Regions from separate parts of the Streptomyces sp. NPDC001941 genome, predicted to be linked through region 2. Evidence: riboswitches for the same ligand, from Rfam matches in the RefSeq annotation. Region 2 holds a riboswitch; each other region holds the start of a gene.
The links. A riboswitch is a leader RNA that binds a small molecule or an ion and turns the genes downstream of it on or off. The one in region 2 is predicted to bind cobalamin.

Region 1 (4,821 bases), on a different contig from region 2:
TCGGGATCCTAGGGCCTTCGTTCGGATCGGGCCGGGCGGCCGCGCTCCCCGCCCCGTGCGACGATCGGTGGGTGAGTGAACCGAACGACCTCGACTTCCGCCGTGCCGACGCCGCTGACCTGGGGTTCCTGGTCGAGTTGCGGGACGGCGCCGCGCGCTGGATGGCGGAGCGGGGCATCACCGGACAGTGGCAGCCCGGGGAGCTGGGCGAGGACCACTTCCGGCGGGTGCTCGGGCACGGCGAGATCTGGATCGCCCGGGACGGCTCCCGGGCGGTCGGCGCGTGGGAGCTGTGGTGGAGCGACGAGGCCGCCTGGGGCGCGCGCCCACCGGTGGCCGGCTACGTGCACCGGCTGATGGTGGACCGGCGCACCGCCCGGCCCGGCACCGGAAGCGCCCTGCTGCGGGCCGCCGAGGAACGGGTGGCGCGGGCCGGGCGCGAACTGGTGCGCCTGGACTGCCTCGCGGACAACGAGCGGCTCAACTCCTACTACCTGCGCGCCGGTTACCGGGCGGTGGGCACGATGGAGGGCAAGCCGCAGCCCGGCGGCGTGCGCAAGTCGTACACGCTGATGGAGAAGCGGGTGCTTCCGGAAGGGAGTTGAGCCCGGTCGGGGCTCCCCCTGGGCCTCAGACCGCCCGCGCCGTCTTCAGTACGTGTCCGCGCACGCCCTGCCGCTCGGTCCAGGACCGCAGGGCGGTGACCCCGGCCGCGTCGAGCAGGTCCGGGTCGACGGTGGTGCGGACCTCGTGCGGCACCCCCGAGTCGAGCAGCAGCCGGAGCGAACGGGCCGCCGGGAACGCGCTGTTGGGGGTCGCGGTCACCTTCTCGTACGCCTCCGGGTGCGCCTTCACGTCAAAGCCGACCCAGTCGAGCAGCCCCTCCCCCAGGAGCTGCCCGAACCGGCGGGGGTAGGCGCCGCCGGTGTGCAGGCCCACGGCGAAGCCGAGGGCACGCGCCTGGCGCACGGCGTCGGCGAGCCCGGCCTGGAGGAGGGGTTCGCCGCCGGAGAAGACGACGCCGTCCAACAGGCCCCGGCGCCGGGCCAGATGGACCGTCACGGCGCCCCAGGACACGGCGGCGGGCACGCGCGGGTCGAGGAGTTCCGGGTTGTGGCAGTAGCCGCAGCGCCACGGGCAACCCTGGCAGAACACGGTGGCGACCAGGCGGCCCGGCCAGTCGCAGGTGGACAGCCGGGCCCAGCCGCCGATCCGGATCACGCGGGCGCTCCGGCCCGCTCCAGGAACGGCACGCGCTCCTCGTGCTCGCCGCGCTTGCCGATGTTGAAGGAGGACACCGGCCGGTGGTAGCCCATCACCCGCGTCCACACCTCGCACGGGGAGCCGCAGGTGGGGCAGTGGGGGTGCTCGCCCGCCAGGTAGCCGTGGTCGGCGCAGATGGAGAACGTGGGGGTGACCGTGAGGTAGGGCAGCGAGAAGCGCTCCAGGGAGCGTCGCACCAGCTCGCGGCAGGCCTCGGCGCTGGAGACGCGCTCGGAGAGGTAGAGGTGCAGCACGGTGCCGCCGGTGTACTTGCCCTGGAGTTCGTCCTGGCGCTCCAGCGCCTCGAACGGGTCGTCGGTCCAACCGACGGGCAGCTGGCTGGAGTTGGTGTAGTAGGGGTTGGCGTCGGTGCCGGCCTGGAGGATGCCGGGGTGGCGGCGGCGGTCCTCCTTGGCGAACCGGTAGGTGGTGCCCTCGGCGGGGGTGGCCTCCAGGTTGTAGAGGTGGCCGGTGCGCTCCTGGAACTCGACCATGCGGGCGCGGACGTGGTCGAGGAGGCGGACGGTGAGCGCGTGGCCCTCGTCGGTGGTGAGGTCGTGGGCGTCGCCGGTGAAGTTGCGGACCATCTCGTTGACGCCGTTGACGCCGATGGTGGAGAAGTGGTTGCGCAGGGTCCCCAGGTAGCGCTTGGTGTACGGGTAGAGGCCGTCGTCGATGAGGTCCTGGACCTTGACGCGCTTGATCTCCAGGCTCTCCACGGCGAGTTCGAGGAGCCGGTCGAGGGCGGCGAGGAGGGCGGGCTCGTCGCCCGGGTGCAGATGGCCCAGGCGGGCGCAGTTGACGGTGACGACGCCGAGCGATCCGGTCTGCTCGGCGCTGCCGAACAGTCCGTTGCCGCGCTTGAGCAGTTCGGTGAGGTCCAGCTGCAGGCGGCAGCACATCGAGCGGATCATGCCGGGGCTGAGCTCGGAGTTGATGAAGTTCTGGAAGTACGGCAGGCCGTACTTGGCGGTCATCTCGAACAGCCGCCGCGCGTTGTCGCTCTCCCACGGGAAGTCGCGGGTGATGTTGTAGGTGGGGATGGGGAAGGTGAAGACGCGGCCCCGGGCGTCGCCGCGGGTCATCACCTCGATGTAGGCGCGGTTGATCAGGTCCATCTCGGCCTGGAGCTCGCCGTAGGTGAAGTCCGCCTCCTCGCCGCCGATGACGGGGACCTGTGCGCGCAGGTCCTCGGGGCAGGTCCAGTCGAAGGTGAGGTTGGTGAACGGGGTCTGGGTGCCCCAGCGGGAGGGCACGTTGAGGTTGTGCACCATCTCCTGCACGCACTGGTGGACCTGTGCGTACGTCATGGCGTCCTTGCGGACGAACGGCGCCATGTAGGTGTCGAAGGAGCTGAACGCCTGGGCGCCGGCCCACTCGTTCTGCAGGGTGCCGAGGAAGTTGACGATCTGTCCGGCGGCGGAGGCGAAGTGCCTGGGCGGCGCGGAGTCGATCTGGCCGGGGACTCCGTTGAAGCCCTCGGTGAGCAGGGTGCGCAGGGACCAGCCCGCGCAGTAGCCGGAGAGCATGTCCAGGTCGTGGATGTGCAGGTCGCCCTCGCGGTGGGCGCGGCCGACGGCGGGCGGGTAGACCTCGTCGAGCCAGTAGTTGGCGATCATCTTGCCCGCCGAGTTGAGGACGAGGCCGCCGAGCGAGTAGCCCTGGTTGGCGTTGGCGTTCACCCGCCAGTCGGTGCGGTCCAGGTACTCGGTCACCGCTGCCACGGCGTCGATCTTGGTCACGTCGGCCCTCCCACGAGGCGTCCGGGGTGTGTCCTCCCCGGAGGTGTACGCGGGGAGGGCGTCGGCAGGTATCGGACTCGGGCCGCGGGTGCGGCCCCTACCGTTGCGGGGCAGTCCCGGCATCCGACCGGGTTCCCTGTTGCCTCGTCGGGGCGCTGCGCGCGCCGCCCGACGAACCGACGCCCGTCACACTACATCTGGTGCCATGTCCGACATGCCGACCGAAGATGTTGTGTGACTTCGGTCCATCAGGTCGGGACTTAGGGCCGGGACCAGGGTCAGTCGTCGGGCTCGGTCGCGCCGTCGGGCTCGGTCCCGTCGCGCGGTACGGTCCCGTCGCGCGGTACGGTCCCGTCGCCCGGGCGGTCAGCTCGTACGGGTGAAGAGGCGCCCCGCCAGGTCGACCCCGGTCACCCGCCCCGCCGCGTCCCGGGTGAAGAACCCCCGCTGCCCCTTCAGCCCGCCCTCGGTGATCACGTACTCGTCCCCCGCCTCGTCGCCGCCGCCCTCGGCGGGCAGGAAGCCCATCGGCTCGGCCGCGTAGTCCGGCGGCATCTCGGCGTCGGAGGCGGAGCGGACCTCGGGCTTGATGCCCACGGCGAGGGTGAGGCGCGCGCCGTCGGTGGCGATGTCGAGGTTCATCACGTCGTTCTGGTAGCGCCCGGCGACCTCGCGGGAGCGCGCGTCGTCGTACGCGACGGGCTCGGGGTCGCGCTCGACCAAGCCCAGGTAGTGCTCCAGGGCCCAGCGGACCACGGACTGGTTGAACGGGTAGCCCTCGGGGCCCGCGTTGGACAGGGACACCACCGCGAAGTTCCGCTCGGGAACGATCAGGAGTTCGGCGAACTGACCGTTGCCGGAGCCTCCGTGACTGATCGTCAGGACACCGTCGATCCACTTGAGGAACCAGCAGATGCCGAAGCCGTCGCCGAGGGTGCTGGCCCGCAGTTCCACGGTCTGCTCCCGCATGGCGCGCACCGACTCGGCGGGCAGGACTCCCTCGCCGTCGGCGAGGTGGAACTCGGCCCAGCTCAGCAGGTCCTCGACGGTGGAGATGCCACCGCCACCGGGGTTGTTGGCGCGCGAGGTGCCCCGGAAGGCCTTCCACGGGGTGGCCGCCCGCAGCCTCCCCTCCTCGTCCCGGACGTGCCCGACGGCGTACTTGCGGGTGATGACGTCGTCGAGGTCGAAGAAGGTGCTGCTCAGACCGGCGGGTTCCAGGACGAGCGAGGTCACGGCCCGCTCGTAGGGCAGGCCGGTCACGTTCTCGATGACGCGGCCCGCGAGGTTGTAGCCGGCCTGGCTGTAGGAGGCGCGCTCACCGGGGGCGGCGATGACCTCCAGGCGGTCCATCTGCTCGACGAACCCGGCGAGGGTCTCGTTGTCCTCGTCGGGGATCAGGTTCCAGTCGAGTCCCCCGGTGTGGTTGAGCAGCTGCAGGACGGTGATGCGGTCGGCGGCCTTCTCGTCGGCCAGCTTGAGGTCGGGGACGTAGCGGCGCACCGGGGCGCCGAGGTCGACCCTGCCCTCGGCGGCGAGGCGCACCAGGGCGGTGGCGGTGAAGGGCTTGGTGGTGGAGGCGACGGGGAAGAGCGTGCGCTCGTCCATGGGCAGCCCGTCCACCAGGGCGGTCGTGCCGTGCGAGGCGTACACCCGCTGCCCGTCGACGAGTACGCCGACCGCCGCTCCCGGCAGGCCGAACTCCTCGGCCGCCGCCTTCACGAAGTCCCGCAGCTCCTGCGCCATGACGTTCCCCTCTCGTCCCGAATCCTTGAGAAAACCGTGGGGGCCAGGACCCCCGAGCACTTGAACTAAG
Region 2 (4,821 bases):
GCCAGGTACGCGGGGTGGTCGGCGGCGCGCAGCGGCAGGGTTTCGCGCAGCGCGGGCTCGTCTACCTGGATCACCGAAGTGCCGCTCTCCTCCAGGTCGTTCACCTCGTCGCGCAGCGCGAGCGCGACCTGGCGCGCCGTCTCGGCGAGCGGCTGGTCGTCGCGGACGAAGGACCAGGCGAGCATGGTGACCGGACCGGTCAGCATGCCCTTGACCGGCCGGTCGGAGAGGGACTGGGCGTACGAGGTCCAGCGCACCGTCATCGGCTCGGGGCGGGAGATGTCCCCGGCCAGCACCGGCGGGCGCACGTAGCGGGTGCCGTAGGACTGGACCCAGCCGTGCTGGGTGGCCAGGTAGCCGGTCAGCCGCTCGGCGAAGTACTGCACCATGTCGTTGCGTTCGGGCTCGCCGTGCACCAGGACGTCGATGCCGGTCTTCTCCTGGAAGGCGATGACCTCCTTGATCTCCGCCTCGATGCGCTCCTCGTACCCGGCCGTGTCGATCCGCCCGGCGCGCAGGTCGGCCCGGGCGACGCGCAGTTCGTCGGTCTGCGGGAAGGAGCCGATCGTCGTGGTGGGCAGCAGCGGCAGGCCCAGGTGGGCGCGCTGGGCGGCGGCCCGCTCGGGGTACGGCTGCGGTCGGCGGGCGTCCGCGTCGGTGACGGCGGCGGCGCGGGCCCGCACGGCCGGGTCGCGGGTGATGGGCGAGCCCGCGCGGGAGGCCAGGTCGGCCCGGTTGGAGGCCAGTTCGGGGGCGATCGCGTCGGTGCCGCTGCGCAGGCCCTTGGCGAGCGTGACGATCTCGTCCGTCTTCTGCCGGGCGAAGGACAGCCACCGCACGATCTGCGGGTCGATGTCCCGCTCCAGCGCCGCGTCCAGCGGCACGTGCAGCAGGGAGCAGGAGGCGGAGACGTCGACCCGGTCGGCGAGGCCGAGCAGCGTGCCGAGGGTGGCCAGGGACTTCTCCAGGTCGTTGACCCAGATGTTGCGGCCGTTGACCACGCCGGCGACCAGGCGCTTGCCGGGCAGGCCGCCGGCGGCCGCGAGCGCCGCGAGGTTGGCGCGCGCGGCGCCGGTGAAGTCCAGGGCCAGGCCCTCCACCGGAGCCTTGGCGAGGACCGGCAGAGCCTCCCCGAGCCGGTCGAAGTACGACGCCACGAGCAGCTTCGGCCGGTCGGTGGCGGCGGACAGGTCCCGCAACGCCCGCTCGGCGAAGCCCAGTTCGGCGCGGGTGCGGTCCTGGACGAGCGCGGGCTCGTCGAGCTGGACCCACTCCGCGCCCGCCGCGCGCAGATCGGCGAGCACCTCCGCGTACACCGGCAGCAGCCGGTCCAGGAGGGTCAGCGGCTCGAAGTCGGCCGGGACGCCGGGGGCGGGCTTGGCGAGCAGCAGGTAGGTGACCGGCCCGACCAGGACGGGCCGTGCCGCGAGCCCGAGAGCGAGCGCTTCCTTGAGCTCGGCGACCTGCTTCGAGGAGTCGGCCGTGAAGACGGTGTCGGGCCCCAGCTCCGGCACCAGGTAGTGGTAGTTGGTGTCGAACCACTTGGTCATCTCCAGCGGCGCGACGTCCTGGGTGCCGCGGGCCATCGCGAAGTAGCCGTCTAGCGCGTCGGCTTCGACGGCGGCGCGGTGCCGGTCCGGGACCGCGCCGACCATCACGGTGGTGTCGAGCACGTGGTCGTAGTACGAGAAGTCCCCGGTCGGGACCTCGCCGATGCCGGCCTCGGCGAGCCTGGTCCAGTTCGCGCGGCGCAGCCCGGCGGCGGTCGCGCGCAGCGCGTCGGCGGTGACGCGGCCCTTCCAGTAGCCCTCGATCGCCTTCTTGAGCTCGCGGTCGGCGCCCTGGCGGGGGTAGCCGTACACGGTGGCGCGTGCTGCCGCGGCTGCGGTCCTGCTGGTCACGGAGATCTCCTTCGAGAGACGTATCCCTGGGATCCCGGGGACGGCCGCGGGTGCGAAGGAGTGACGAGAGGGGGGCGGTACGGCGCGCGTCGAGGCGCTGTCGTCCACCCGCTCTTCACGCCGACCCGCCCACGAGGTCACCGGGATGTCCGCACGCGCGGGGAGCGCGTCCGGGCAGGTGGCAGGTCTTCGGACTCGCGGGCACGCCCTCAAGGAGGACACCTACTGGCCGTCGCTTCCCAGGCCCCTGTCTCGGGGTCCAGTGCGTATGACGGCGGTCGTTCCCGCTCACCGCTGCGGGGCAGTCCCGGATTCCCACCGGGTTCCCTCTTGCGACGCATCCCGCCTGGCGGACGGGGCGAACCAGCTGCGTGGATCACCCTACGTGCCCGCGCTCAAGGAACGCCAGAGCGTCCGGGCGCCCGAGCGCCCGTACGAGCTCCGACGTTTCGTTTGACATTCGAGATATCTGCCCACAGTCTTGAAGTAGCTCGACTGTCAAGTAAGCCGAAAGTCGAGCTGTATGGAAACCGAGAGACATCCGGGAGATCACATGTCCACGTCCAGCAGAACCGCCGCAGGGGCGCCGTCCCCCACCGCCCCCGCGCCAGGGGCCCACCCCAAGCGCTGGGCCGCCGCGGTCGTCATGATCATCGCCGCGCTGATGGACATGATCGACGGCTCGATCGTCAACACCGCGCTGCCCTCGATCGGCCGCGGCCTGGGTGCCGGTGCCGCCCAGCTGCAGTGGACCGTCTCGGCCTACATGCTCGGCTTCGCCTCCGCGCTGATCATCGCCGGGCACCTGGGGGACCGGTACGGCCGCAAGCCCGTGTTCCTGACCGGCGTCGGTCTCTTCGCCCTGGCCAGCCTCGCCAGCGCCACGGCCCCCGGCCCCGGGACGCTGATCGCGGCCCGCGCCCTCCAGGGCGTCGCCGCGGCCGTGCTGCTGCCGCAGGTCCTGGCCTCGTTCCGGACGCTGTTCGACGAGAAGGAGCGCGGCAAGGTCTTCGCCGTCTACGGGGCCATGGCGGGCCTCGCGGTCGCGGCGGGCGTGCTCCTGGGCGGCGTGCTGACCGACTGGAACCTGTTCGGCTGGGGGTGGCGCACCATCTTCGCCGTCAACGTCCCGGTCGCTCTCGTCGTCCTCGCGCTCGGCACCGCCTGGATCCCCGGCGGACAGGAGCGCGCCCGCGGCCGGATCGACCTGGTCGGCAACCTCGTCCTGGCCGCCTCGCTCGTCGCCATCGTCCTGCCGCTCGTCCAGGGGCGCGACAACGGATGGCCGCTGTGGGGCTGGCTGCTGCTCGCCGCCGGCGTCCTGGCGCTCGTCGCCCTGAGCGTCCTGGAGGCCCGGCGCGGCGTCGCGCACCCGCTGCTGCCCGTGGCCCTGTTCCGCAAGGCCGCCTTCAGCGCCGGACTCCTGGTCCAACTGGTCTTCTACGGCGGCATGTCCGGCTTCATGCTCGCCTTCACCATCTGGCTCCAGAACGGCCAGGGGTACACCCCCGTCCAGGCCGGCGTCCTCATGGTCGCCTTCTCCGGCGGCACGATCCTGTCCGCCCCGATGGTCGACGACCTGGTGGGCAGGCTCGGGCGTACGGTCCTGGTGCTCGGCGGCCTGGTCATGGCGGGCGGCTTCGCCTGGGTCCACCACGCCACCCAGCACGCCGGCGCGCAGCACACCGGCGCCTGGCCCCTGGTGCCCGGCCTCGTGGTCGCGGGCATCGGCCTGGGCCTGCTGATCATCCCGCTGGTCAACATCGTGCTCTCCGCCGTCCCCGACGGCCTGGCCGGCGGCGCGTCGGGCATCTTCTCCACCGCCCAGCAGTTCGGCGGAGCGCTCGGCGTCGCCGTCATCGGCAACGTCTTCTTCTCCCGCGCGGGCCACGGCCTGACCGACGCCATCAGCCACGCCGCGCTCTGGGCGATCGGCGCCTACCTGCTCTGCGCCGTGCTGTGCTTCGCGCTGCCCCGCAGGGCAGTCGGGGACCGCACCTCCGGAGCGTGACCGGACGTCCCACCCCTCTGGGGTAACTTGATGGTCGAGCCACAGGACTGTGAAGGGACCACGGGAGCCATGACCGCCGCCAGCCAGCAACCGCCCCAGCACCGGCTCGGCGAGGCCACCCGCGCCTACCAGGCCGCCGTCGACGACTTCGACCGCGAGCTCGCCCGTCACCTCGGCGTCAACGAGACGGACCTGCGCTGCCTGGAGATCCTCCTCCAGGAACTGCCCGAGGCCAGCCCCAGCCAGCTCGCCGACCGCCTCGGCCTGACCACCGGAAGCACCACGGCCCTCCTGGACCGCCTGGAGAAGGCCGGCTACCTGGCCCGCCAGGCGCACCCCACGGACCGGCGCAAGAGCGTCATCCGCGCCACCCCCGAGTTCCAGAAGACCGCGTACGCGCTGATGGCCCCGCTGGTCGACGAGGGCCAGCAGATGATCGCCGCGGAGTTCACCCCGGACCAGGTCGCCGTCATCGCCGACTTCATGGACCGGGCCGCGGGGCTCCAGCGGCGCCACATCGAACAGCTCAGGGCGATGCCCCGGGCGCGCACGGGCGGCAAGGCCGGCGGCAAGGTCGCCGGCCAGACCGCTCCGTAGGGCACCCCCCGCTCAGACCGCGCGCCCCGTCAGTCAGTACGCGGCGTCCCGGTACACCTAGGCTGGCACGTCCCGACCGCTCCACCACGACGAGGACCAGCACATGCAGCACAGCACCAGGATCCGCCTGATAGAGCCCGCCGACGCCGCCGTGATCGCCGCGCACCGGGTGCGGGACGCCGAGGCGTTCCGGCGGTGGGAGGCGGCCCAGCCCGAGGCGTTCTTCACCCCGGAGGGCCAGGAGGAGCGGATCGAGGGCCTGCTGGCAGGGCACAAGGCCGGCACGGTCTGGCCGGGCGTGGTGCTCGCCGA
Region 3 (4,821 bases), on a different contig from region 2:
GCTCGCTGGTCAAGTACACGTCCCTCTACACCGCCCTCGCCGAGGTGTACGACGTGCACCTGGCCGAGGCCGAGGAGACCATCGAGACGTCCCTGGCCACCCCGCGCGAGGCCGGCCTGCTCGGTACGGACGTGGGCCTGCCGATGCTGATGCTCTCCCGGCACTCGCTGGACGCCCAGGGCGAGCCGGTGGAGTGGGTGCGCTCGGTGTACCGCGGCGACCGCTACAAGTTCGTCGCGCGCCTGCGCCGCCCCACCGACTGATCCTTCCGGTTGCTCCCGGTTCATCACCCTGCGGAGTGCCGCGTGTCCCGTCCGTTATGCGGACGGGGGTTCCATGGAGCGGACCCGTCCCCTAGATTTCCCGCACATTACGCAGGTGATCAGCGAGGGGACGGAGTCACCGCATGCCACAGGAGAAACAACCGACCGTCACACCACTGAGGGTGGTGGTGGGGCTCTGCCTGGTCGCGCCGTTCGTCGCGATGCTCTGGGTCGGCAGTTACGCGAAGACGGACCCGGCCTTCATCGGGATCCCGTTCTTCTACTGGTACCAGATGCTCTGGGTGCTGGTCTCGACCGTGCTCACGATGGTCGCCTACCAGCTGTGGAAGCGTGACCAGCGCGCCCGTCAGGGAGGTGCGTCGCGGTGAAGGACGGCGTGAACGGCGTGGCACTCGCCGTCTTCATCTTCTTCTTCCTGGCCGTCACGGTCATGGGCTTCCTGGCCGCGCGCTGGCGCAAGGCCGAGAACGAGAGCCTCGACGAGTGGGGCCTGGGCGGCCGGTCCTTCGGCACCTGGGTCACCTGGTTCCTGCTGGGCGGCGACCTCTACACCGCGTACACCTTCGTCGCCGTCCCGGCGGCGATCTACGCGGCGGGCGCGGCGGGCTTCTTCGCCGTCCCGTACACCATCCTGGTCTACCCGCTGATCTTCACCTTCCTGCCCCGGCTCTGGTCTGTGTCGCACAAGCACGGGTACGTGACCACCTCGGACTTCGTGCGCGGGCGCTTCGGCTCCAAGGGCCTGTCCCTGGCCGTCGCGGTCACCGGCATCCTCGCCACCATGCCCTACATCGCGCTCCAGCTGGTCGGCATCCAGGCCGTCCTGGACGTGATGGGCGTCGGCGGCGGCGAGGACACCAACTGGTTCGTCAAGGACCTGCCGCTGCTCATCGCCTTCGGCGTCCTCGCGGCCTACACCTACTCCTCGGGCCTGCGCGCCCCGGCGCTGATCGCGTTCGTCAAGGACACGCTGATCTACATCGTGATCGCGGTCGCGATCATCTACATCCCGATCAAGCTCGGCGGCTTCGACGACATCTTCGCCAAGGCGGGCGAGGCGTTCGCCCAGACCAACCCGGCCACCGGCAAGCCGCGCGGCGCGCTGGCACCCGGCGAGGCGGGCCAGTGGACGTACGCCACGCTGGCGCTCGGCTCGGCGCTCGCGCTCTTCATGTACCCGCACTCGATCACCGCGACCCTGTCCTCGCGCAGCCGCGAGGTCATCCGGCGCAACACCACGATCCTGCCGCTGTACTCGCTGATGCTGGGCCTGCTGGCGCTGCTGGGGTTCATGGCGATCGCGGCCGGGATCAAGGTGCAGAACGGCCAGCTGGCGATCCCGCAGCTGTTCGAGACGATGTTCCCCGACTGGTTCGCGGGCGTGGCCTTCGCCGCCATCGGCATCGGCGCGCTGGTCCCGGCGGCCATCATGTCCATCGCCGCGGCCAACCTCTTCACCCGCAACATCTACAAGGACTTCATCAGGCCCGACGCCACCCCGGCCCAGGAGACCAAGGTCTCCAAGCTGGTCTCGCTGCTCGTGAAGGTCGGCGCCCTGGTCTTCGTCCTCACCATGGACAAGACCGTCGCCATCAACTTCCAGCTGCTCGGCGGCATCTGGATCCTGCAGACCTTCCCGGCCCTGGTCGGCGGCCTGTTCACCCGCTGGTTCCACCGCTGGGCGCTGCTCGCCGGCTGGGCCGTCGGCATGGTCTACGGCACGCTCGCCGCGTACGGCGTGGCCTCCCCCACCCAGAAGCACTTCGGCGGCTCCTCCGCCGAGATCCCCGGCATCGGCGAGATCGGCTACATCGGCCTCACCGCCTTCGTGCTCAACGTGGTGGTCACCGTCGTCCTCACCTTCGTCCTGAAGGCCGCCAAGGCCCCCGAGGGCGTCGACGAGACCTCCCCGGAGGACTACACGGCGGACGCCGGAGACCCCGGCGTGCAGACCGAACTGCCCCCGGCCACGGCGGGCTCCTCGCACTGACGAACGACGGCGGACGAACCGTTCGCGTAGTCGCGCGCTGACGGCGCGACACAACATATGGGGGGTGCCGCAGACGGCGCCCCCCACATGTATGCTCGTGCTCGCTGTCGCCGCAGGGGAATCCGGTTCGAATCCGGAACTGTCCCGCAACGGTGTGTCCCGTACCCATTTGTACGACGACGAGTCCGAGGACCTGCCGGCAGCGCACCCGGTCCGACCGGCCCGGGTGCCGACGACGTCCGGGCCTCGCGGAGTGGGCCGGTGGACGCGGCGCACGGCCCTGCCCTCGCACGCGTACGCCACCCCCCGCGCCGGCCCCGAGCCGAGCGAGGGAGAGCCCCCACGTGACCATCGCGCCCGCCGATCCGGCTTCAGAGATCGCCGCCGCCGACGCCGACGCCCCCGGCACGGCGCTGCTGCGCACCCTGACCGAACTCACCGCGGACCTCCCCGACGCCGACCCCGGCCGCGTCGCCGCCGCCGCGCTGCGCGGCCGCAGCGCCCGCGCCGACGAGGCGGAGCTGCGCGAGCTCGCGACCGAGGCCGCCGCGGGCCTGATCTCCGAGGACCCGGCCTACTCCAGGCTCGCCGCCCGGCTGCTCACCCGCACCATCGCCGAGGAGGCCGCGACCCAGGGCTCGACCGGCTTCACCGCCTCCGTCGAGGTCGGCCACCGCGAGGGCCTGATCGCGGACCGCACCGCCGACTTCGTCCGGCTGCACTCGGCCCGGCTGGACGCGCTGGTCGACCGCGCCGCCGACGACCGCTTCGGCTACTTCGGCCTGCGCACCCTGTACTCGCGCTACCTGCTGCGCCACCCGATCACCCGCAAGGTCATCGAGACCCCGCAGCACTTCATGCTCCGGGTGGCCTGCGGCCTGGCCGAGAACGAGACCACCCGCGCCGTGGACGAGGTCTCCGCGCTCTACGGCCTGATGAGCCGCCTGGACTACCTGCCGTCCTCCCCCACGCTCTTCAACTCCGGCACCCGCCACCCGCAGATGTCGTCCTGCTACCTGCTCGACTCGCCGCTGGACGAGCTGGACTCCATCTACGACCGCTACCACCAGGTGGCGCGCCTGTCGAAGCACGCCGGCGGCATCGGCCTCTCCTACTCCCGCATCCGTGCCCGCGGCTCGCTCATCCGCGGCACCAACGGCCACTCCAACGGCATCGTGCCGTTCCTGAAGACGCTGGACGCCTCGGTCGCCGCGGTGAACCAGGGCGGCCGCCGCAAGGGCGCCGCCGCCGTCTACCTGGAGACCTGGCACGCGGACATCGAGGAGTTCCTGGAGCTCCGCGACAACACGGGCGAGGACCAGCGCCGCACGCACAACCTCAACCTGGCGCACTGGGTGCCGGACGAGTTCATGCGCCGCGTCAACGCGGACGCCGACTGGTCGCTGTTCTCCCCCGCCGACGTGCCCGAGCTGGTGGACCTGTGGGGCGACGACTTCGACGCCGCCTACCGCGCCGCCGAGGCCAGGGGCCTGGCCCGCAAGACGATGCCCGCCCGTGAGCTGTACGGCCGCATGATGCGCACCCTGGCGCAGACCGGCCAGGGCTGGATGACCTTCAAGGACGCCTCCAACCGCACCGCCAACCAGACGGCGGAGCCGGGCACGGTCGTCCACTCCTCCAACCTGTGCACCGAGATCATCGAGGTCACCAACGACGACGAGACCGCCGTCTGCAACCTCGGCTCGGTCAACCTGGGCGCCTTCGTCAGCGGTGGCGACATCGACTGGGAGCGCCTGGACGAGACGGTCCGCACCGCCGTCACCTTCCTCGACCGGGTCGTCGACATCAACTTCTACCCGACCGAGCAGGCCGGCAACTCCAACGCCCGCTGGCGCCCGGTGGGCCTGGGCGCGATGGGCCTGCAGGACGTCTTCTTCCAGCTGAAGCTGCCGTTCGACTCCCCCGAGGCGCGCGCGCTCTCCACCCGCATCGCCGAGCGGATCATGCTGGCCGCCTACGAGGCCTCCGCCGACCTGGCCGAGCGCAACGGCCCGGTGCCGGCCTGGGAGAAGACCCGCGCCGCCCGCGGCGTGCTGCACCCCGACCACTACGACGTCGAGCTGAGCTGGCCCGAGCGCTGGGACGCCCTGCGCGCCCGGGTCGCGAAGACCGGCATGCGCAACTCGCTGCTGCTCGCCATCGCCCCGACCGCGACGATCGCCTCGATCGCGGGCGTGTACGAGTGCATCGAGCCGCAGGTCTCCAACCTGTTCAAGCGCGAGACGCTGTCCGGCGAGTTCCTCCAGGTCAACTCGTACCTGGTGCGCGAGCTCAAGGAGCTGGGCGTGTGGGACGCGCAGACGCGTGAGGCGCTGCGCGAGGCCAACGGCTCGGTGCAGGGCTTCAGCTGGGTCCCCGAGGACGTGCGCGCGCTCTACCGCACCGCGTGGGAGATCCCGCAGCGCGGTCTGATCGACATGGCGGCGGCCCGCACCCCGTTCCTCGACCAGTCGCAGTCGCTCAACCTGTTCCTGGAGACGCCCACCATCGGCAAGCTGTCGTCGATGTACGCGTACGCCTGGAAGC
Region 4 (4,821 bases), on a different contig from region 2:
TCCAGGAGCCGCTCCTGCCCGTCCGGGTCGAGCCCGGCCGTCGGCTCGTCCAGGACCAGCAGGCCGGGGCGCATCGCCACCGCCCCCGCGATCGCCGCACGCTTGCGCTGCCCGTACGACAGCAGGTGCGTCGGCCGGTCCGCGAGCGCCGTGATGTCCAGCGCCGCCAGCGCCCCGGCCACCCGCTCCCGCACCTCCGCCTCGGGCACCCCCAGGTTCAGCGGCCCGAACGACACGTCCTGCGCCACCGACGCGGCGAACAGCTGGTCGTCCGGGTCCTGCACCACCAGCTGCACCGCGGTGCGCAGCCGGGTCAGCCCCTTGCGGTCGTACGTCACCTCGCGCCCCGCGCAGCGCAGCACCCCGCTCCCGCACCGCAGCCCGCCGCTGAGCAGCCGCAGCAGCGTCGTCTTGCCGCTGCCGTTGCGCCCGAGCAGCGCCGTCGACCGGCCCGCGGGCACCGCGAAGTCGACGCCGCTGAGCACGGCCGGTCCCTCCTCGTAGGCGAAGCCCGCCCCGACGAGTTCCACCACGGGGGGCGCGCCAGCCGTCTCGGCCGTCATCAGGGGGACCCTTCCAGTACGAGTTGCAGGACCAGGCTCAGGGCGACGACGCCCGCGAGCAGCGCGGCGCTCGCCGCGAGGAACCGGCGCGAGACCCGCGCCTCGGGCACCAGCACCCGCAGCGTCCCGTCGTAGCCGCGCCCGGCGAGCCCCGTCTGCAGGCGCTGGGCCCGGTCGAAGGCCCGGACGAACGCGGTGGCGGTGAGCCCGGCCAGCGAGCGCCAGGCCGCCGCCCGGGTGGTGGCCCCGAGCCGGGCGGCCTGCGCCTGGCGGATCCGCGCCACCGCGTCGAGCAGCAGGAACGAGATCCGGTACATCACCAGCGCCACGTCCACCACCGGCGCGGGCACCCCGGCGCGCACCAGCCGGGGCAGCACGTCCGAGACGGGCGTGGTGAACGCGAAGAGCAGCACCCCCAGCGAGGCCGCCGAGGTGCGCAGCAGCAGCTGGCCTGCGTGCGCCGGGCCGTCCGGGGCGAGCGTCACGAACCCGCCCGCCCCGCCGACCTGGAACAGCAGCGGCACCGCGCCGGTCACGCAGAAGCCCAGCGGCACCCGGAACGCCCGCCACAGCAGCCGGGGCGCCACCCCCGCCGGTCCGAGCAGCACCGCCAGGGTGGCCGCCGCGACCAGCGGGGCGCCGGGCCACGGCGGCAGGCAGACCGCGGCGAGCGTCAGGCCGAGCCCGAGGACGGCCTTCTCCAGCGGGTGGCGGCGGCGCCAGCGGTTGCCGTGCGCCGCCGCGTCGATCGGCAGCATCAGGAGGAAGCCGGGCTGCCGTCGGCCGCGGGACCGGCGACCTCGTGCCCCTCGCCGTCCGCCGGGCCGGCCAGCGCCCGCGCCTCGCCCTGGCGGCGGCCGCGCCGCAGCCCGAAGTAGTAGGCGAGGACGCCCGCGCCGAGCGCGGCCTGGAGGGCAAACAGCGCCGACTCGATCTCGCCGGACGGCGGTTCGTACAGCGGCGAGAACCAGGGCTCGTAGTCCGGCTCCAGCTCGGTGATGGCCGTCTCCGCCTGCGCGTCGGCGCCGGCGAACGGCTCCTCCTTGTGGTCGCCCAGGCCCAGCGCCAGCGGCAGCACCGCCAGCGCGGCCACGACCAGGAGCAGCAGCGTGTTGATCTTCGCGTTGCGGCTCACCGGGCCACCGCCTCGGGCTCGGCGGGAGCGCCCTTGCGGCCCGCACCGGTCAGCAGCACGCCGAGCCGGGTCAGTTCGCCCTTGCTCGACTGCACCAGCAGCCGCATCACCAGGACGGTGAGCAGGCCCTCGCTCACGGCCAGCGGGATCTGGGTGAGCGCGAAGATCGACCCGAACTTGCCCAGCGAGCCCAGGAAACCGCCGGCCGGGTCGGGGAACGCCAGCGCCAGCTGCACGCTGGTGACGCAGTACGTGGACAGGTCCGCGACGAACGCGCCGAAGAACACCGTCACCATCAGCGGCACGTCGAACCGCCGCAGCAGCCGGTACACGCCGTAGCCGGCCCAGGGCCCCACGATCGCCATCGAGAAGGCGTTGGCGCCCAGCGTGGTCAGCCCGCCGTGCGCCAGCAGCAGCGCCTGGAACAGCAGGGTCACCGTGCCGAGCACCGCCATGATCGGCGGCCGGAACAGGATCGCGCCGAGCCCCGTCCCGGTCGGGTGCGAACAACTACCCGTCACCGAGGGAATCTTGAGCGCGGAGAGGACGAAGGTGAAGGCGCCCGAGGCGCCGAGCAGCAGGGTGGACTCCGGGTTCGCCCGGACCTCGCGGGTCAGGTTCCGCACGCCGTGGACGACGAACGGCGCGGCGGCGGCGCCCCAGGCGGCCGCGTGCAACGGGGGCAGGTAGCCCTCGGCTATATGCATGGGTGAGTGAGACCTCTCCAGCACCTCGTGGATGGACAACGCGCCCTGGCCGGTCTCCTGGCTGACGGTGTTTCCGCCCGGCTCCGCCTTCCCAAACGCCCCGGGCGGTCACCCGGGGCGATCCAGTGGCTCCCCGCGAGGGGGGATGGAGCCGGACCTCCCGATCACAGTGGCGAGGGCCGCACCGGTACTCCACCGGTTTCCCGTACACCAAGGCCCTGTGACACTAGTGCTCCCACCAGGCACATCACAACCCGCGCCGCTCCGGGCGCGGGTCGTGACCGCGTCCCGGGCCTCACGCCTTGCGGTAGTCGTACGCCTCCGTCGCCGCCGCCCCGACCGCCGCCAGGTCCGCGCCCGCCGACGCCGCGACCACCGCCGCGACCGCGCCCTCCACCAGCGGCGCGTCCACCAGCCGGGTCGATCCGGGCAGTTCGTCCCCGTCGGCGAGCAGCGCCTTCACGGTGAGGACCGCGCTGCCCAGGTCCACCAGCACCGCCACCCCGGCGCCCCGGTCCACCTCGGCCGCGGCCCGCGCGATCAGCTCCGCGCTGGTGCCGAGCCCGCCGTCCGCGGTGCCGCCCGCCGCCGCCACGGGCACCTCCGCGGCGCCGCCCGCCAGACCCCTGGCCAGCTCCGCGACGGCCGTCGCGACGGCGGCGCTGTGCGAGACGAGGACGATGCCCACCGGGTTCACGCGGCCTCCCCGGCGGTCCCGGCCAGCGCGGCGAGGAGCAGCGCGGCGGAGGTGGCCCCCGGGTCCTGGTGCCCGACGCTGCGCTCGCCCAGGTAACTCGCCCTGCCCTTGCGGGCCCGCAGCGGCACGGTGTCCGCCGCGCCCCGCCCGGCCGCGCCGGCCGCCGCGGCGAACGACTCGCCCAGCGCCTCGGCCGCCGGACCCAGCGCGTCCAGCATCGTCTTGTCCCCGGGCGCGGCGCCGCCCAGCTGGGCCACCGCGGCCACCCCGGCGGCGAACGCGGCCGCCAGCGCGGTGCGGTCCACCTCGGCCGCCTCGCCCAGCTCCTTGCCGGTGCGGCGCAGCAGCGTCCCGTACAGCGGACCCGACGCACCGCCCACCGTCGAGATCAACTCCCGCCCGGCCAGGGTGAGCACGGCCCCGGGCGTCGCGGGCTCCTCCCGCGCGAGCACGTCCGCCACGGCGGCGAACCCGCGCCGCAGGTTGCTGCCGTGGTCGGCGTCGCCGATCGCCGAGTCGAGCTCGGTCAGCCGGTCGGCCTCCCGGTCCACCGACGCGGCGACGGCGGTCAGCCAGCGGCGGAAGAAGTCCGCGTCCAGCACTGTCACTTCGGGCACTCCCACGATCCGCTCCGTTCCCCGTCCCGTCTTCCCGTCTCTTCCCGCCCTCAGCAGCCCCACCGCAGCGCGGGCGTGCGCACCGGCGCGTCCCACAGCCGCAGCAGCTCCTCGTCCACCGCGCACAGCGTCACCGAGCAGCCCGCCATGTCCAGCGAGGTCACGTAGTTGCCGACGAGGGTACGGGCGACGGGCACCCCGCGCTCGGTCAGCACCCGCTGCACCTCGGCGTTGAACCCGTACAACTCCAGTAGCGGCGTGCCGCCCATGCCGTTCACCAGGGCCAGCACCGGGCCGTCCGGGCGCAGGTCGTCGAGGACCGCGTCCACGGCGAAGTCGGCGATCTCGCGGGAGGTCATCATGGCCCGCCGCTCCCGGCCGGGCTCGCCGTGGATGCCGATGCCCAGCTCCAGTTCGCCCGCGGGCAGGTCGAAGGTGGGGCTGCCCTTGGCGGGCGTGGTGCAGGCGCCGAGCGCCACGCCGAAGCTGCGGGTGCGCTCGTTGACCCGCCGGGCGACCGCCTCGACCCGCTCCAGCGGCGCGCCCTCCTCGGCCGCGGCGCCCGCCAGCTTCTCCACGAACAGGGTGCCGCCGGTGCCGCGCCGGCCCGCCGTGTACAGGCTGTCGGCCACCGCCACGTCGTCGTCCACCAGGACCCGGGCGACCCGGACGCCCTCGTCCTCGGCGAGTTCGGCCGCCATGTCGAAGTTCAGCACGTCCCCGGTGTAGTTCTTCACCACGAACAGCACCCCCGCGCCGCTGTCCACCGCCGCGGCGGCCCGCACCATCTGGTCGGGCACCGGCGAGGTGAACACCTCACCGGGGCAGGCGGCCGACAGCATGCCGGGACCCACGAACCCGCCGTGCAGCGGCTCGTGCCCGGACCCGCCCCCCGACACCAGGGCCACCTTCCCGGCCACCGGGGCGTCCCGGCGGACCACCACCCGGCGCTCCACGTCCACCGTCAGCTCGGGGTGCGCGGCGGCCATCCCGCGCAGCGCGTCCGCGACGACGGTCTCCGGCACGTTGATGAGCATCTTCACGGAGTACCTCCAGGTGAGTGACTGCCCGCCCCGCTCACCATAGTTCGTCCCCCCGCGAT

Region 1: another riboswitch for cobalamin. It lies ahead of ABT160_RS34125 (ribonucleoside triphosphate reductase); the one in region 2 lies ahead of metE (5-methyltetrahydropteroyltriglutamate--homocysteine S-methyltransferase).
Region 3: another riboswitch for cobalamin. It lies ahead of ABT160_RS07155 (ribonucleoside-diphosphate reductase subunit alpha); the one in region 2 lies ahead of metE (5-methyltetrahydropteroyltriglutamate--homocysteine S-methyltransferase).
Region 4: another riboswitch for cobalamin. It lies ahead of ABT160_RS14380 (energy-coupling factor ABC transporter permease); the one in region 2 lies ahead of metE (5-methyltetrahydropteroyltriglutamate--homocysteine S-methyltransferase).

The regions. Positions count from the first base shown of each region.
Region 1 covers NZ_JBEOYE010000070.1:33,800-38,620, reverse strand. Annotated here, with positions in the region: gene ABT160_RS34135 (GNAT family N-acetyltransferase) at 72-605, shown strand; gene ABT160_RS34130 (anaerobic ribonucleoside-triphosphate reductase activating protein) at 631-1,221, opposite strand; gene ABT160_RS34125 (ribonucleoside triphosphate reductase) at 1,218-3,005, opposite strand; cobalamin riboswitch at 3,052-3,201, opposite strand; gene ABT160_RS34120 (serine hydrolase domain-containing protein) at 3,372-4,751, opposite strand.
Region 2 covers NZ_JBEOYE010000028.1:97,920-102,740, reverse strand. Annotated here, with positions in the region: gene metE (5-methyltetrahydropteroyltriglutamate--homocysteine S-methyltransferase) at 1-1,901, opposite strand, end outside; cobalamin riboswitch at 2,065-2,284, opposite strand; gene ABT160_RS20360 (MFS transporter) at 2,455-3,912, shown strand; gene ABT160_RS20355 (MarR family winged helix-turn-helix transcriptional regulator) at 3,982-4,509, shown strand; gene ABT160_RS20350 (GNAT family N-acetyltransferase) at 4,613-4,821, shown strand, end outside.
Region 3 covers NZ_JBEOYE010000005.1:205,012-209,832, reverse strand. Annotated here, with positions in the region: gene ABT160_RS07170 (GntR family transcriptional regulator) at 1-263, shown strand, start outside; gene ABT160_RS07165 (DUF3311 domain-containing protein) at 407-652, shown strand; gene mctP (monocarboxylate uptake permease MctP) at 649-2,274, shown strand; cobalamin riboswitch at 2,366-2,489, shown strand; gene ABT160_RS07155 (ribonucleoside-diphosphate reductase subunit alpha) at 2,619-4,821, shown strand, end outside.
Region 4 covers NZ_JBEOYE010000016.1:63,813-68,633, forward strand. Annotated here, with positions in the region: gene ABT160_RS14365 (energy-coupling factor ABC transporter ATP-binding protein) at 1-563, opposite strand, end outside; gene cbiQ (cobalt ECF transporter T component CbiQ) at 563-1,321, opposite strand; gene ABT160_RS14375 (energy-coupling factor ABC transporter substrate-binding protein) at 1,321-1,698, opposite strand; gene ABT160_RS14380 (energy-coupling factor ABC transporter permease) at 1,695-2,405, opposite strand; cobalamin riboswitch at 2,436-2,635, opposite strand; gene ABT160_RS14385 (PTS-dependent dihydroxyacetone kinase phosphotransferase subunit DhaM) at 2,701-3,102, opposite strand; gene dhaL (dihydroxyacetone kinase subunit DhaL) at 3,099-3,704, opposite strand; gene dhaK (dihydroxyacetone kinase subunit DhaK) at 3,770-4,762, opposite strand.